Regions from separate parts of the Paenibacillus sophorae genome, predicted to be linked through region 1. Evidence: a T-box and tRNA genes for the amino acid it is inferred to sense, from the RefSeq annotation. Region 1 holds a T-box; the other regions hold tRNA genes.
What was found. A T-box is a leader RNA that pairs with one kind of tRNA and senses whether it is charged. The one in region 1 lies ahead of leuS (leucine--tRNA ligase), so its partner is inferred to be a tRNA-Leu.

Region 2: it encodes a tRNA-Leu, which carries the amino acid that the T-box ahead of leuS (leucine--tRNA ligase) is inferred to sense. The anticodon was not compared.
Region 3: it encodes a tRNA-Leu, which carries the amino acid that the T-box ahead of leuS (leucine--tRNA ligase) is inferred to sense. The anticodon was not compared.
Region 4: it encodes a tRNA-Leu, which carries the amino acid that the T-box ahead of leuS (leucine--tRNA ligase) is inferred to sense. The anticodon was not compared.

The regions. Positions count from the first base shown of each region.
Region 1 is NZ_CP076607.1:5,058,007-5,062,376, reverse strand. It holds gene KP014_RS24555 (PRC-barrel domain-containing protein) at 1-442, shown strand, start outside; gene KP014_RS24550 (hypothetical protein) at 455-664, shown strand; gene KP014_RS24545 (AI-2E family transporter) at 890-1,957, shown strand; T-box leader at 2,019-2,308, shown strand; gene leuS (leucine--tRNA ligase) at 2,459-4,370, shown strand, end outside.
Region 2 is NZ_CP076607.1:889,189-893,558, reverse strand. It holds gene KP014_RS04365 (NifB/NifX family molybdenum-iron cluster-binding protein) at 6-332, opposite strand; gene KP014_RS04360 (ArsC/Spx/MgsR family protein) at 566-985, opposite strand; gene KP014_RS04355 (MATE family efflux transporter) at 1,112-2,497, opposite strand; tRNA gene KP014_RS04350 (tRNA-Leu) at 2,613-2,697, opposite strand; partial or broken gene KP014_RS04345 (Rpn family recombination-promoting nuclease/putative transposase) at 2,974-3,274, opposite strand; gene KP014_RS04340 (DUF4179 domain-containing protein) at 3,287-4,264, opposite strand; gene KP014_RS04335 (sigma-70 family RNA polymerase sigma factor) at 4,269-4,370, opposite strand, start outside.
Region 3 is NZ_CP076607.1:2,839,098-2,843,467, reverse strand. It holds gene KP014_RS13295 (MFS transporter) at 1-645, shown strand, start outside; gene KP014_RS13290 (NADH:flavin oxidoreductase) at 933-2,045, opposite strand; gene KP014_RS13285 (ArsR/SmtB family transcription factor) at 2,145-2,477, opposite strand; tRNA gene KP014_RS13280 (tRNA-Leu) at 2,591-2,675, opposite strand; partial or broken gene KP014_RS13275 (aldo/keto reductase) at 3,022-3,874, opposite strand; gene KP014_RS13270 (carboxymuconolactone decarboxylase family protein) at 4,022-4,370, opposite strand, start outside.
Region 4 is NZ_CP076607.1:1,985,492-1,989,861, reverse strand. It holds gene srlA (PTS glucitol/sorbitol transporter subunit IIC) at 1-22, opposite strand, end outside; gene KP014_RS09315 (transcriptional regulator GutM) at 40-462, opposite strand; gene KP014_RS09310 (sugar-binding transcriptional regulator) at 477-1,454, opposite strand; gene cysK (cysteine synthase A) at 1,674-2,606, opposite strand; tRNA gene KP014_RS09300 (tRNA-Leu) at 2,761-2,843, opposite strand; gene KP014_RS09295 (helix-turn-helix domain-containing protein) at 2,913-3,281, opposite strand; gene KP014_RS09290 (Rha family transcriptional regulator) at 3,429-3,650, shown strand; gene KP014_RS09285 (hypothetical protein) at 3,713-4,339, shown strand.

The DNA of each region.
Region 1 (4,370 bases):
TTTAGATTCAAACTGGAACATTACGGGTATTGAACTGGAAAGCAAATCTTTTTTCGGCAGTCATGTGAAAGTTGTGGCATGGGAAGACATTGTCGCCTACGGCGAGGATGCCGTGATGATACAGAATGAAGAGTCTATCCGGAAGATGGACGCAGGCAGCATACCCCATTCCTTTCTGGAGGGCAAGAATAAATTGAAAGACATGCAGGTCGTGACGGAGACCGGAACGATTCTTGGCAAAGTGTCTGATGTTTATTTTGACCAAAAGTTGGGAAACACAATAGTAGCCCTGGAAATTAGCGATGGGCTTGTGACTGATTTGATGGAAGGTCGTAAATGGCTGCCTTGCATACCGGGAATGTCCATTGGAGAGAATGCAGTGGTGGTTCCGGCACTCAGTGAAGAACGATTAGAAAAAAATATTAACATTGTGAACGGATAGGTGGAATGATGTATGAAGTGTCCAAACTGCGGGTCCAAGGATATCGGTAAGATTGGTTCCCATCAATTTTATTGCTGGGGATGTTTCATTGAACTGACGGTCAACGGCGAGAAAATGTCGGTCTATCAGGTTGAAGAAGACGGCACGCTCAGTTCGCTGGACGATTTGTTCTTCGGAGAAGAGATAGCGCAGGAGTTTCCGCACATTCACGCCACTTCCTGAGGCAGGCTTAAAACGCTTGTCTCACGAGGCGGTTACATAAGATTTATCGGCGTCCAATCTCCTTGCTGCGGGTACTGCGGCAGGGATGTTGGGCGTTTTTTATTATTGAAAAATATGCGGGGCCATCGCGCTATAATGCAGGTTTCCGAAACGGCGGTTATTTTGCGGCGGACAAACATATACTTACTTTACAAGCCAGTCCAGTTTGCCGCAGGAGGTAACGCCATGGAGCAATGGTCCGGGAATAAATGGTTTCGCTGGATGGTCGGGGTGCTTCTGGCTCTGATCATTTTGTATTTCGTTTGGCTGCTTCATCCGATGCTGCAGCATGTATTCACCTTTTTGAAAGCGGTGCTGGCCCCTTTCTTGACCGCCATGATCATATCGTATGTGCTTAATCCCGTTGTCAGTATGCTGGCTGGCCGAAAAGTGCCGCGAGGAGCAGCCGTTCTGCTGATTTATGCCGTATTCTTGACCACGATTGCCGTAATTGCAGTCAACCTCGTTCCGATGCTGATTAAGCAGCTCGAAGAGCTTAACGAGCATTTGCCGGAGATGACGCTGAGAGCGCAGGGGCTGATGCACAGTATGAATACCCGTCTGATCCCGCCTGGAGTGGAAATGGGACTCAACAACTGGTTTTTTCAGCTGGAAAATCGGCTTGCCGTGGGAATTTCGCATTTTCTGGACCATATCGGCACCACCATCGGCGTACTGTTTGACGCTTTTATCGTTCCATTTTTGGTGTTCTATATTTTGAAAGATTTCGATGTGTTTGAACGGACGCTTGTATCCTGTCTCCCGCGCTCCCGCCGCAAATCCATTGTGACGATGTTAAAAGATATCGACGAGGCGCTCGGCAATTACATCCGCGGCCAGTTCCTGGTCAGTCTGATTATCGGCATACTCGCTTATATCGGCTACGCGTTAATCGGAATGCCGTATGCGCTGCTGTTCGCGAGCCTTGTGGCCATATTCGAGCTCGTCCCGTATTTGGGTCCTTTTCTCGGTGCGGCTCCCGCAATTGTGATGGCTTCGACCATATCGTTCCGGCTGGTGCTGCTTGTCGTTGTGGTGAACACGTTATGCCAAATGCTGGAGAGCAATGTGATTTCGCCGCAGGTCGTCGGCCGGACGCTCCATCTGCATCCGCTGCTCATTATTTTTGCGCTCCTGGTCGGCGGCGAGCTTGCCGGTATTGTCGGGCTGATTCTGGCAGTGCCCTGTTTCGCGGCGGGAAAGGTCGTCCTTCAGCATGTTATCAGCTATTATATGAAGCGGAAACCGGTGTGACAGAATGCGCATTGACTGAGACGGCCGGTATTGTATATAATGTTGTGGAAAATGAACTTCAAATGATTCAAGGATGAGGAGCATTAATTTCGGATGCGTCATGCAGAGAGCCGGTGTTGTTGGTGAAAGCCGGTTGACGACAGCGAAATGAACTCGCCTCGGAGAAACGGCGCAAGCCGCTGGGCGTCTTTCGGACCGAAAGAGCAGTTCTCTTAAATGTGAGAACAGTCCAAGCGTTAACCGCCGTCGGCCCGCCCCCGTTACAGGGTGTAGAGTGAGCAAGCGCGTGGCAAAGAATGTCCGCCTGCTAACTAGGGTGGTACCACGGGAATTCAGCCTCTCGTCCCTAGCGTTTTTACGCTATGGATGGGAGGCTTTTTGATTAACTAAGTTCCGCGGTTTTCGCAAACTTGCGCGTACGCATCGCGGCAAAATCCGCATTTTTGGGACTATTGATCCCGGGGAACTTAGAGGTTCGCAGCAATTCAAGGAGGAATAACAATGAGCGACAGCAAGGGAAATACAGCCGCACAAGGTTACCGGGCGCAGGTACTGGAACCGAAATGGCAGAAGTATTGGGAAGAAAATCATACCTTTAAGACCGGTGAGGAAGCGGACAAGCCGAAGTTCTACGCGCTCGACATGTTTCCGTACCCTTCGGGAGCCGGTCTTCATGTAGGGCATCCTGAAGGTTATACGGCAACGGATATCGTCTCCCGCTACAAGCGGATGCGCGGTTACAATGTGCTTCACCCGATGGGCTGGGATGCCTTTGGTCTGCCTGCCGAGCAGCATGCGCTGGATACGGGGCAGCATCCGCGTGATATCACGATCAAGAACGTCAATAACTTCCGCCGTCAGATCAAATCGCTGGGCTTCTCCTACGATTGGGACCGCGAGATCAGTACGACGGACCCCGGTTACTATAAATGGACGCAGTGGATCTTCATTCAGCTGTACAAGCGAGGCCTGGCTTACGTCGCTGAAGTGCCGGTGAATTGGTGTGAGGCGCTTGGCACCGTACTGGCCAACGAAGAAGTCATTGATGGCAAAAGCGAGCGCGGCGGGTATCCCGTCATCCGCAGACCGATGCGCCAGTGGATTCTGCGGATCACCGAATACGCTGAGCGTCTGCTGGAGGATTTGGAAGAGCTGGACTGGTCCGAGAGCATCAAGGACATGCAGCGTAACTGGATCGGCAAATCGAAGGGAGCCGAAGTTGCCTTTGGCATCGACGGTCATGATGCTAATCTGACCGTATTTACAACCCGGCCCGATACCCTGTTCGGGGCAAGCTACTGCGTGCTGGCACCCGAGCACGAGCTGGTGGCGTCGATCACGACTGACGCCCAGCGTTCGGCCGTGGAGGAATACCAGACACTGGCTTCGCGCAAGAGCGATTTGGAACGTACCGATCTTGCGAAGGAGAAGACAGGCGTGTTTACCGGCGCCTATGCGGTCAATCCGGTAAACGGCGCCAAACTGCCGATCTGGATCGCGGACTACGTTCTGGCCGGATACGGAACGGGAGCGATTATGGCCGTTCCGGGGCATGACACCCGCGACTGGGAGTTCGCCAAGCAGTTCGGACTCGAGATCATCGAAGTTGTCCAAGGGGGCAATGTGGAAGTGGAAGCCTACGCCGGCGACGGTCCGCATGTCAATTCCGATTTCCTGAACGGGCTCGAGAATACGGCGGCCATCGCCGCCATGATCGCCTGGCTTGAGGAAAAAGGCTTCGGCAAGGGCAAGGTAACCTACCGCCTGCGCGATTGGCTGTTCAGCCGCCAGCGCTATTGGGGCGAGCCGATCCCAATCCTTCATCTGGAAGACGGCACGATGAAGACGGTCCCGGAAGATCAGCTTCCGCTCTTGCTTCCGGATGTCGACGCGATCAAGCCTTCGGGCACGGGCGAATCGCCGCTGGCGAATGTGACGGACTGGGTCGAGACGGTCGATCCCGAGACCGGGATGAAAGCCCGCCGCGAGACGAACACGATGCCGCAGTGGGCCGGCAGCTGCTGGTACTACTTGCGTTACATCGATCCGCATAACGACAAGGAGCTGTGTTCTCCAGAGAAGCAAAAGGAATGGCTGCCGGTCGATCTGTATATCGGCGGCGCTGAGCATGCGGTGCTTCACCTGCTGTATGCCCGCTTCTGGCATAAGGTGCTGTATGATCTCGGCGTTGTAAATACGAAGGAGCCTTTCTACAAGCTGGTCAACCAGGGCATGATTCTCGGCACCAACAACGAGAAGATGAGCAAATCGCGCGGCAATGTCATTAATCCGGACGAGATTGTGGGCGAATTCGGCGCGGACACGCTGCGTGTATATGAAATGTTCATGGGTCCGCTGGAAGCGACCAAGCCGTGGAACGCGAACGGCGTGGAAGGCATTCACCGCTTCCTCT
Region 2 (4,370 bases), 1.7 Mb from region 1:
AAGGATCAGGTGGTAATAAGCTTCTCCTGCGCATGCTTAAGCGAGATATAATCGGTGCTGAACGCAATCCCGCGCTCCTTAAGCTCCTCTCCTACCCCCATGCCGATCCGGCTGACAAGCACTGTGCTGCAATCGGATAAAAGGCCGATTATTTTGTTTAACTGCTCCTGGCTGTGCCTGCCCGTGAAGCCGTCACTTCCTGTCTTGCGGACTTCCGCGAGTATCCACTCGCCCTCCGCGGATACATCATAAATCATAAACTGTTCGCAGCTGCCGAAATGCTGGTCAATCCATTGCCCGTCGCTGCTGCCTATCGCAATCCTGTTCGACATTCGCATCCCCCTCCTACTGTAAGTGTCGGCATATTAACAACACTATACTGCCTGTCTAGTAGAATACCAAGGCTGTTCAACAAACATTTCGAAACTACGGGAGCTAAGTTAACATTGAAATAGCAGGCCCAGGCCACCGGTAATGCAGCGAAAATCAGCTGGCAAAATAAAAAGAGAGCGCCTGTTAAGGCACTCTCATCACAGCGTCACTATAAAATCCTGGCAAAGCTTGTTTACGATCCGGAAGCGCAGGTGCCGCCTTGATCCTGGCTGTGGCATCCTGTATTGTAACCGGAGGGAACTTCACAAAGACCAATCTGCTTTAGATGTTCCGCATCGAAACCTGCAAGAACTTGATCCCCGATATTCATGAGCGGGCGCTTAATCAAGATGGGGTCGGTGCATAACAAGTCGAGCGTCTCTTCCCGGGAAAGAGCCCCCGGAATGACCTGGCCCGATTTGACCGCAGGGGCGTTCGGATTGAACCACTCTTTCAGCTCCAAGCCTGCAAGATAGGGCTCCAGCTTCTCGGGTGTCCATTCCGTACTCAGCAGCGACCGTTCCTCCAGAGTATGACCGTAACTTTCCAGCAGCGCCTTTTGACGGACGGCTCCCATACAACCGGGCTTGGTATAGAAAATGATATGCGTCATTCGTGTACCTCCTATAGACGATTTGTTACATCCATAATAAGGCAACACCTCTACGCTGGCAATGAATCTCTTTCGAACTTAATAGAAGGGAACACTCTGCTGACATTGAGACTGGCGTTCTGCCTGTTAAATAAGGCGGTGCTGATACCATTTTTTGCCGAGGAACCGTTTGAGAAAAATCCCGCCCCGCACAGCCCATTCACAGTCCATCGCAAGCCAGACGCCAAGAACGCCTAAGTCCAGAACAATGCCCAAAATATAACCAAGCACGACGCGGAACAGCCACATGGACAGCATGGAAACGATCGAAGTAAACTTGGAATCGCCCGCCGCCCGAAGCCCCGAAGGAACAATAAAGCTGATAGACCAGAGTGGAATTTGGAGAATCGTATTGATAAGTACAATCAAGAAAATATCGTCCACAATTTCAGCAGGGGGGTGAAACAGCGACACGAGCGGCCCAAAGAACGGCAAAATCAACAATCCCATAAGCACAAAGGACAGCGACGACGCCACAATAAAGGATTTAATGAACTTTCTCGCATCGTTAACATCGCCCCGCCCCATGCATTGACCGACCACGGTAATAATAGTCAAAGCCAGTGCGTTCGCGGGAATTTGCATAACACCGGCAAAAGCGGCGCCAATCGCATTGGCGGCAATCGCGTACGTGCCTAAGCTTACGATAAAGATTTGGGTCAAAATCTTGCCCCCGTTAAAGAACATTTGCTCCGCCGCAAACGGGAAGCCGATGAACATAATTTTTTTCAACATGGATAGATTGAGTGACAGGATGTCGCGGAGCTTGATTTGCAGGTTGCTGTCCAGCCGGAACAAATAGTACAGGGCGCAAAACGCCGCCAAATACCGGGCTATATTAATGGATATGCTCATACCGAGAACGCCCATATTCAGCAAATTAATAAATACGAGATTTAAGAGGACGTAAATCAGATTCATAATCAGCGATAGAAAAAGCGAAGCCCGCGTACTGCCGATCCCCCGAAGGGCCCCGCACACCGCTTCCACAACCGCAATGCCTAAGAATGAGATGCTGCTGCCGATCAAATAGGTCCTGCCATTGGCCATGACATCCGGCGCCGCCGCGCCGAACAGCAGGTTAAGCAGAGGACCGTGAAACAGCACCCCGAACAACCCGACGACAAGTGCCAGTAAAGATACGGAAGATACGGCGCCGGCTGTCGCCTTGGAGACCATAGCGTTGTTGCCGCTCCCTTTATACTGGGCAACTACAACCGTTCCGCCTGTCGCGACGGCGATAAACACACTAAGCAAAAAAATGTTAATCGAGTCGATCATATTCACCGCGCTGATCGCCGCTACTCCCGCCGAGCTGATCATAGCCGTGTTGATAAGATTAAGACCGACTACGAAAGCCTGATCAATCAGAATCGGGATAAAAAGCGAGATCATCTGGCGGTAGTCCATGGACTGCCCGGAAAAATATTTTTCAAGGAATCCCTGTTTCACGTTCGCATTAGGCTGGATCATATATCCTCACCTCTCTTCCAAATAAACTTTGTCCCCAAAAAAAGAAAAAGGCTCTTCATAATTGAAGAGCTGTTGCTAAGTAACTTGGACTGCATCGTCATTTATCTATCTTGTATGCGGTCGAGAGGACTCGAACCTCCACGGGGGGTTAGCCCACACGGACCTGAACCGTGCGCGTCTGCCAATTCCGCCACGACCGCGTATGAACACAAAAATAATACAGCCACAAAAAGTAATATAACATGAATTGACTGAGAGGACAACAATAATTTTTTATTTTCTAGTGCGATTTCAATAGACTTCTCAAACGCTGGCCGCCGGAAGGATATCTAACCTCCCTTATCTCAAGAAACGCGGACAATGGAGCATTCAAGTGCACGCTGTTTCACCCGCCTGCATAGTTTTTTCGCCTCGAGAGAAAGGCCGCCTCGCCCATTAACCCTCATAAACCCACAAATTCAACAAGAGGTACATCATTAAAGCTTTATAGACTTAATCTCATCTTTGGGTAAGACCCGTCGCCTTGGCAATTGTAGCAATGTCTAAGCCCATAGCGAGCATATTCTTGACCACATCTCTTTTTCCTTTATATATTCCTTCCGCAATACCCGCCGACTTCGCCCCCTCAATCATGGAAGCTTCATCGTGCAAATATTTCTGTCTGGCCTCATACATTCGTCTGGCCTCCGAATCCTGGCTCAAATATTGCAGGGTGTCCATCGCCTTCTCCAAACCCGGCTCATTCATCTTCAACACCTCCCAATAGGATGTGTCGGCGTTCGCTTCTCATTATTGAATTTGAACTTCAGGCCCTATCTCTTCATCATTCTCATCAACAGGGATAAGCGAATAGGTCTCTTTCTCTAAATCAATCGGTGCATAACGGGTATATGAAGTGTCTCCAATATCGCTAGAGCCATAGCCTTCACTAAAAGGAACTTCCTTACCGCCAGAGGAAATAAGTTTGAAACGAGTCGATTCCGATGCCTCTGTCGCATCATAATAGATTAATGTCGAAACAGGGGTGACAATCACCTTTTTAAGCGTTACTTTTTCTCCATTATTGAGTGTGATGGTCTTGCCTAAAGTAAACGTTTTTGTATCTTTCTCTAACTGACTTGTTGACACCGTTATATTAAATACCCACGGCTCTTCAATCGCAATCCTTTTACGTTTACTGATTGTATCATAAGTGATTTTGATTTGAAGCGGACCATCATTCGGTAAATGACTCATCTTTATATCCCCATAAATCGTATACATGCCATCATTTACTTTAATCGACTGTGCTCCTCCTGATTTTTGAAGGTCTTCTCCGTTGACAAGGACATGTGGAGACAAAAAAGTTTGATAATCAAAAGAGACGCCTTTAGCCGGCTCAAATGTCGAGCTTATGAGGAGCCTGTCCGCATCGACTAGCACTTCATTCAGTGTCAGCTTGCCATATGCATTTACAGCCGGTTCACCAATTGCTGTTTTATAGGCTGAATAATTGGCTGGTTTGTCTCCATTAATAAAATGTTCGATGAGTCCCGTCACAAATGGCATCTGTGCGAGCGATACTTTTCCAAGAGGAATGGTTACACCTATTGCCAGAAGGAGGGCGGCAGCTAGCCCTATCCATTTTTTTGAGTAGTTATGTTTGCGTTGATGAAGCTTTATTAATACACGTTTTTCCCATTTTTTTCGTTCAATCTCTGTTAAAGGCATTTCCTCATATTCTGATACATCAAGCTGCAAATCATTTAACTCTGTATACATTGACATGGATTCACACCTCATTCTTAGGAATAAAAATCTGTTTCAGCTTCTTGCGCCCGCGTGAGAGCTTGTTATGAATCCAGGACTCCTTCACATTCATTTGCAGTGCTAT
Region 3 (4,370 bases), 2.2 Mb from region 1:
CTTCTGTTGTCGCGCATTCTTCCTGAGCGCAAGCCTTCACCTACGATGAATTATGGCGAATTAATCGTTTCATTGGGTGCTCTATTAAAACAAACTCCTGTATTACGCCGCAGGGGTATTTATCAAGCCTGCCTATTCAGTGCCTTTAGTCTTTTTTGGACTACGGCTCCTTTACGCTTGGCGGATGATTTCGGATTATCCCAGCAGGGCATTGCATGGTTTGCTTTAGCCGGTGTTGGTGGCGCAGTAGCAGCACCGATTGCCGGAAGACTGGCGGACAAAGGCTGGACCCGACTTTTGACCGGACTGGCGATGATCATCGCCGCCTTGTCTTTTTTGCTGGCATACCTTTTTCAAGGCAATTCAACAACAGCTTTAGGACTGCTCGTTGTTGCCGCTATCACGCTGGACATGGCAGTTTCGGGAAATCTTGTGCTTGGACAGCGTGCGATTTATTCATTGGGGAGTGAAGCGCGGGGGCGTCTAAACGGACTGTTCATGTCCATTTTCTTTGTGGGCGGAGCAATTGGATCGTCTTTAGGCGGCTGGTCTTATGCCCACGGCGGCTGGAACTTAACATCCCTGATAGGAATTGTCCTGCCGGTTCTAGCTTTACTTTACTTTCTTACGGAAAAAAGAGATTAAATATTTGATCCAGATTTCCCCGGACGTGGTCAACATTTCTCTTACAGTTCAAAAGAGTTCTTCGGCCCAGGTCATGGGCAATAAGTTTGAACCTTTAAAGCATATAAAAACAGGCTTCCAATCCGCATGAGCAAATCAGAAACCTGATGTAATAAAAGCGATGCGGCTGAGAGGACCCAATCCCGTTAGCATGATGCGCTGTCAAGCGTACAAAAGGCCATTTCGGACTGAATCCGAAATGGCCTTGGAGTTTCGCAGGGTCTTGCCCCCCGGCACTCGGCATGAAGTCAGATCAGCGTGGCAAGAGCCTCCCGCGTGAACGGCTCCAGCTCTTCGGTGCGATCGTCGCGGATCTTGGCCGCCCAGGCCGGATCGCTCAGCAGCGCGCGACCGACGGCGACGAGGTCGAACTCCCCGCGCTCCAGACGCTCGATCAGATTGTCGATGCTGGCAGCCTGCCCGCCCTTACCCTCCTCGAACAGGCTGGTGAAGTCCGAGTCCAGGCCGACCGAACCGACGGTAATAGTCGGCTTGCCTGTCAGCTTCTGCGTCCAGCCCGCCAGGTTAAGATCTGAGCCCTCGAACTCGGGCTCCCAGAATCGGCGCGTGGAGGCATGGAAGATATCGACGCCTGCCTCAGACAGCGGTGTGAGGAAGCGCTCCAACTCCTCTGGATTCGCTGCCAGTTTGACGCCGTAGTCAACCGGCTTCCATTGGGAGAAGCGGAAGATAATCGGGAAGTCGGGGCCGACCGCGGCTCGCACCGCCTCGATAACCTCCACCGCGAATCGGGTGCGGCCAACGAGATCGCCGCCATACTTATCCGTACGCTTGTTGGTGAAGTTCCAGAAGAACTGGTCAATGAGGTAGCCGTGCGCACCATGTATCTCTACCGCATCAAAGCCGATGCGCTTCGCGTCGGCAGCGGCTTGGGCATATGCCTGCACGAGACCGTGAATCTCCTCAACCGTCAACGGCTCGGATACCGGTTCGCCAGTCAGGCTGAGGCCAGACGGCCCGATCGGGTCGGCATTCGATTCCGGGAATTTCTCCCTCTCGCGGGCCGTACCGGTATGCCAAATCTGCGGAGCGATTTTCCCGCCGGCTTCATGCACTTCGCGGACGACACGCGCCCATCCTTGCAGAGCTTCCTCCCCGTAAAAATGCGGCACGCCGAGATCAGCAGCCGCAGCCGGATGGTTAATGACTGTTCCTTCAGTGATGATGAGGCCGACGCCGTTTTCGGCCCTCCGCCGGTAATATCCGGCCACGTCGGGACCTGGAACGCCTGCCGGTGAAAAACCACGGGTCATTGGCGCCATGACAATACGATTTTCAAGATTTAGCCGTCCGCCTTCAAAAGGCTTGAACAGAGCCGCTGCTGATTTGGATATGGTCATTTTATTTTCTCCTCACTGTAGGGTTGTTGATTAATCTATAATTATAAATATATGGATTAACAAATGAAAATGCAAGCCCTTCGGAGAAAACTCTTGAAACTACTTCTTCTTGGCCTGCAGTCCCGCCTCAAAGTCCTCCAAAAAAGCGGCGATCGCCTCCTCATTGCGTCTATAATAAGTCCATTGACCATAGCGGCGGGACTCCAGCAGTCCGGTCTTCTGCATAGAGGACAGGTACGAGGAGATGACCGACTGCGCCAGACCGGATTTTTCCTGAATGCTTCCCACGCAGACACCGCCCGGGAACTCTTCTTTAATGAGGCTCGGCAGATTCTCATTCATCTTTTCCGGCTCCCGCAGCCAGCAAAGGATATTGAGACGGGTTTCATTAGACAGAGCCTTCAGCACCGCAAGCATATCTTCATTATTCATTCTTGACACCCATTCTTGGTTGGTTTGTTCCCAGTATACCAAAAGTTCCGCTCATGAGAAAAATATAAAAAGAAAAACCCTTCTATTCAGAAGAGTTTGGTTTGAGGGTATAATGCGGTCGAGAGGACTCGAACCTCCACGGGGGGTTAGCCCACACGGACCTGAACCGTGCGCGTCTGCCAATTCCGCCACGACCGCATAATATGTAGATACAGCTGCATTCGCTATATTTAAGAATTCCCCAGATGAAAAGCAACCTATTTTTCGCTCTTTTTTAACAGCCGGCAAAGAGGTATCACTGAGGAATGATAGCATGAAGAACTGATTCCACCGGACACACAACGAAGGGCTGTCCCCTAAATCCGAAAGCACTTTTCCCTTTATTCTTTCACTCACAAAAGTCGTAAACTATAGTTTCACAGTGAATGGAAGTTTTCTTAAATCGTCTCCCGTACAATTTGCCTATCATCCCAACATCAAAAGCCCTGTTCTCGTCGGACTGCTGAAGCCCACCAATTACCAGCAAAGCTGTTATTACCCAAAATTAGTCATGAAATTTGATGTTGCTGAGCCGTTCCACGTTTTCAGGATCGTGAAGAGATAGGATTAAGCTCTCTTTGGTATCTAACGTAGCAATCTTCTCCATATCTTCCCCACTTAATTCAAAGTCAAAGATGTTGAAGTTCTCAACGATCCTTTCCTTATGAACAGACTTTGGAATCGCAACAATTCCTCTTTGTGTCAACCAACGTAAAGTCACTTGAGCCGCAGACTTATGATGTTTTTCAGCTATTGATACCAATATTTCATTTTTGAAGATGTTATTTTTCCCTTCAGCAAATGGCCCCCATGACTCAATCTGAACATGGTGATCCTTCATAAATTGAGTATTTTCTACTTGTTGTGTAAATACATGCGTTTCAACCTGGTTTACGGCAGGAACGATTTCATGATGAACGATTAGATCCATCAGGCGGTCATTTAGGAAGTTACTTACCCCGATTGCCCTGATCTTACCCTCATGATATAACTCCTCCATCACACGCCATGAATCATGGACATCTCCAAACGGCATATGAATGAGATACAGATCCAGATAATCCAGTTGCAGTTTTTTCAGTGATGTTTCGAAATGCTCTCTTTGCACTCTTATAACCTGCATCCTGAATCCAAAGCTTTGTTGTAACAAAGATCTCCTCTCTAGGCACGCCACTCCGCTTGATGGCAAGGCCGACTGCTTCTTCATTTTCATAGACAGCAGCGGTATCAATCAAGCGATAACCTTCCATTAGGGCGTTATAAACCGATTCTTCGCATACATCTGTATCATTAATTTGATAAACCCCAAATCCGAGTATCGGTATCTCAACACCATTGTTCAGTGTAACATTTTGCATATGAAATCCTCCTTTTTTTAAAATTTCATACAACAAAGATGGCCAGCAGACTCAAGAGTCCAATACCCCAGAAGATAGTTGCCCTGCTGCCGACACCGATACCCCGGCGGAAGCAGCTACTTTATCCAACATGCCAACAATACTGAATTAATTTTCGGGAATAATTTCATTGACGCAATTTAATGCGTTCAGTGCTCTTGGGAAGCCCATATAGGGAAGACAGTGGGTGATGGCAGCGATCAATGTTTCCTTGTCATTGCCCACATTTTTGTTGCCTTGCACATGTGCCTTAACTTGACCTTCAGCACCACCCAACGCACTTATGATACAGAGTGTCAACAACTCCCGCGTTTTCAAATCAAGTCCGCCACGGGTGTAGAAGTCCCCAAAGCAAAAAGAGGAAAGATAATCCTGTATATGCTTTTGATTGGATGGGGCGCCCTCGCGCATTTTGGCAATTACATCACCAAAAATCTCTATCTGCACGGCAAGCCCT
Region 4 (4,370 bases), 2.8 Mb from region 1:
CCAGGTTTGTTACAATTTCCATACTTTCACCCCATTTTGTTATTTTTTCGCCGGTATTAGTCTTTCGAGCCAGGTCTTCTTAAGCTTGAGTTCACCTCCATTTGAAATAATCTTATAGCTGCTTATGGCATCCCTGATAGCGCCCTTTGTCAGCTTGTCGAACCCCGCGAGATCTCCCTCTTCCAGCTTCGGCAGCGGCTTACCTTCCAGACCTTTCAAGGATCGCACTCTGGAAAAGACCGTGACTCCCTGCATCCTAGCGGCTTTCAGAATCTTTCCCTGCGAGTCGATTGCGAGCATTACGACGGTACCTGCCCTGAACCTTCCCGTCTTCTTGCCGATGGCAACTCGCCCGATCCGCCTCAGTTCCGTGTAATGTCGGTTGAAATGTCTAATTTGCAGGAACCCGAGCACACTTTGCAAAAGCCAGGACAACGCAATCACAATAATGATATATCCCATAGTATTCACCCCCTTCAATTCATTGCGTGCGATTTCTTCTGCGCCTCCAGACCGAGCATCTCTACCGCGGTTTCTTCATTGGTGACCAAGGTGTTGATATATTTACCCTTGATGGCTCCGATAATGGAAGGCGCCTTCTCTGCCGATTCTGCCAGAGCAATTGTATACCGGGTGTTCCGAAGCCGTTCCAGCGGAATGGCGATCGTGCGATCGGTTAATTCGGATTCGATTAACTTCCCTTCCAAGTCGTAGAACCTAGAGCAAATATCGCCGATCGCGTTATGCCGATTCAGGTCGGCAATTTCCTTGTCGCCGTAAAATCCGGTCCAGATCATGTTCGAATTGCTGATAGGAGCGCCGATGCCAACTACAGCGACCGTAAGACGATCCCACAGATCAGATATTTTGCGAAAATAATGCGCTTGCACAATTTCGTCTCTCGTTTCCTTGCGTTCCACAACGGCCGCTGCGTCAATCAGATACGCTTCTCCTCCGAAGTCATTCGCGATGCTGTACACGATGGCATTGACATGATACTTCGTTTCCATCGGCCCTGGCCCCCCAACCAAGGGAACGAAATGCGCGGAACGCTGCTCGCAATCGGTAAATTCCCCAATCAGGCTTCCCATCGTGGTGCCCCAGGCCAATCCGACAACATCGTCGTCCGTTATCACACTTTTCATAAGCTCGGCCCCAGCTCTCGCTACGGCCTTCTTCCGGCCCGACTCGGACAATTCAGTGTTGGAGGGCACGACAATTGCCCTTTTCAGTTGAAATACGCTTTCCAAACGCTCCTCAATTTCGTATTTGCCTTCACCCTCCGTAATCTTGATCTGAACCACGCCTTCTTCCCGCGCTCTTTTCAGCAGACGGCTAATTGAAGTGCGGTATATGCCCAGCGCCTTTGAAATTTCGCTCTGTGTCATGTCGTCGAGGTAATACATTCGAGCAATTTGAGCCAACAGCCTTCTATCTTCATCATGGATTGTCATCGGCTTTCTCTCCAGACCTTTTATATTATCGGCACATATGTGCTTTTTGTTTTATCATTTGTGCTTCGTGGCTTTAGTATACGCTTACAGGTTCTTTTCGTCAATACGTCGGACAGGCTTTTTTCTATTAGTTAAAAATAAAGACCGGTCAACGGGCATTTCTGCTCGGCGACCGGTCTGTTGACCGCTGCTTGCGCGGCTTGCATGCCGCTTCTCGCTCTATTCCTCGGGAAATAATTCGGTTGAAATGTACCGTTCGCCGGTGTCCGGCAGAAGGACGACGATGTTCTTGCCGATGTTTTCCGGCCGTTTGGCCAGCTGATAGGCGGCGAATGCCGCAGCTCCGGAAGAAATCCCAACAAGCAGCCCTTCCTTCCTTGCCAGTCTTTGCGACGTTGCAATCGCTTCTTCATTCTTTACCGTGATGATCTCGTCCACAACGGCCCGGTTGAAGTTACCCGGTACGAAGCCAGCACCGATGCCCTGAATGGCATGAGGGCCCCGCTGTCCGCCGGATAGAACAGGTGAGCCGGACGGTTCCACAGCGACGATCCGCACCTGCGGATTGCGCTGTTTCAGAACCTCGCCGACTCCCGTAATCGTTCCGCCGGTGCCGACGCCTGCGACAAAAATATCCACTTTTCCATCGGTATCATTCCAAATTTCTTCGGCCGTAGTCTTCCGATGCACATCGGGGTTGGCCGGATTCTCGAACTGCTGCGGGATATAGGAATTGGGTATATCTGCGGACAGCTCCTGTGCTTTGCGGATCGCGCCCGCCATGCCTTCCGAAGCCTGGGTCAGCACCAGCTCCGCCCCGAGCTGTTTCAGAAGCTTTCGACGCTCTATGCTGAAGGATTCGGGCAAAATAATAATCAACCGGTAGCCCAGTGCCGCCGCCACAAAGGCAAGACCGATGCCGGTATTTCCGCTGGTCGGTTCGATAAGGGTCGTCTCTTTGTTTATGAGCCCCTTGTCTTCGGCATCCTTGATCATGGCGTATCCGATCCGGTCCTTCACGCTGCTCGCCGGATTGAAATATTCCAGCTTGGCCAGGATGTTCGCAGCCGCGCCTTCCTCTTTGAAGCTGGACAGCTCGAGTAGCGGCGTATTCCCAATCAGTTCGGTCAAGTTCTTAACGATCTTCCCCATTGTGCATTGCCTCCAAAATTAGATTTTTCAAATTATAGCTTTCATCTATTCCCATGCAAAAACTCGGTATAATGAGCATACCGGAAATTCCATCACTTGTAAATCGCATGTGCAGAAACAAAAAAAGCCTTGCTGCGCAAGGCTTCTTTCTATATGCGGTAGAGAGGACTCGAACCTCCACGGGCGTACGCCCACTACCCCCTCAAGATAGCGTGTCTGCCATTCCACCACTACCGCGCGGTGAATCATTTTTTTGAGGCCAACACATGTTATTATACTCGCTTCTTTCTCAAAAGTAAAGCTAAATTATTCAGGAAGCTGCTCCTCCTGTTTCCGTCTGCGATATTCGGCAAAAGCGAGATACTCTTTGATAAATTCCTTCTCCCGGGGCTGCAGTTCATCGAAATGGCAATTGGATTGCCGTATTTGCTCAAAAAAATAATCCTCGCTTCCTTCACGCAGTATGGACGGGGAAGTCTTGCCCAGAATAAGCCAGTCCAGACTGACGCCGAAAAAAGCGCCGATTTCGATTAATTTATGCGTTCCGGGTGTCGACTTGCCCCGTTTCCAATCTCCCATATTTCCTGTACTGATGCCAAGCTGCTCACAGAACGCTTTTTTGGTCATGCCTTTTTTGTCAATCAAAAGTTCAATTCGATCATAAATGGACTGCATTTCCAGACCGCCTTCCGAAATTATAACAAATAACGTAAATAAGTCATTATTTTATTGTAAAATGACGTAAAAAAGTATATAATTAACTAATCTTATGCTTTAGCCCATTATATCATACGGCTGGAATGTCGATAAGAGGTGAGCAAGATACGCAGCAAAAAGCCCATAACCCCTTACGGATGGACAATCAAGCAGCGCCTAGCGGAGATGATGCTGAGTCAAAAAGAATTTTGCCAAATGAACGGCATACCGCCCTACCGCCTATCCAATCTAATTCACGGAACGCGCAGCGCCTTACGGTACCGCCGACAGGTGGACCAACTGCTCGATATAACCCCGGACATCACGAGTGAAGCGGGAAATAACTAAGCTATCTTTTTATCCGCTTAATCTTAGTATCCCATCCTGAAATCTGTCAAGGAGCGATCCCTTTGTCCAAAAGCGCCTTATCCCTCGCAATCCGATTGATACACTCTCTGCCGGGCAGCGCACTGGCTGTCGATAGACACGGATTGATCGCCGCGGCGAACGAACCATGGAAGAGCTTCGGTATCGCTTCGGGTCTTTCCATGCGCTTCGAGTGGACGGGGACAGACTATTTTGAAATGATGCGTGAGCTTGTTCTTCCACCAGACTCTATGCTGGAGCTAACCCAGGCCGTCCATTCCATCTTCTCGGAAGAACGGCTCGTTTACAATGGCAGGTTTCCCAAACCTCCTTCCCTGAAGGGAAGAAAATGGTTCCAAATTGAGGCCTTTGCTATTCCCGAAGAGACTAAGCGCTCGATCTCTTTTGTTCTGCTGTCCCACCGCTTTATCTCTCACGCCGCAGAACCGCACCAAGCCAAGCCGCCTGTCGACTCACTCCATCGGAAGTCATATCATTATCTGCCGGTCTGCGCTTCCTGCAAATCCATCCGCAAGGGCAGCGAATGGATTCCGGTGGAACGTTTCTTGCAGCAGAAACTGCATACCGAACTAACCCACGACATCTGTCCCCAGTGTATGGCCCAACTGTACCCCCAGTATCCCGGCGCCTTGGAACGGTTGGCGGATTAACTCCGTAACCGGCGTATCCCCCTTTCCGCCT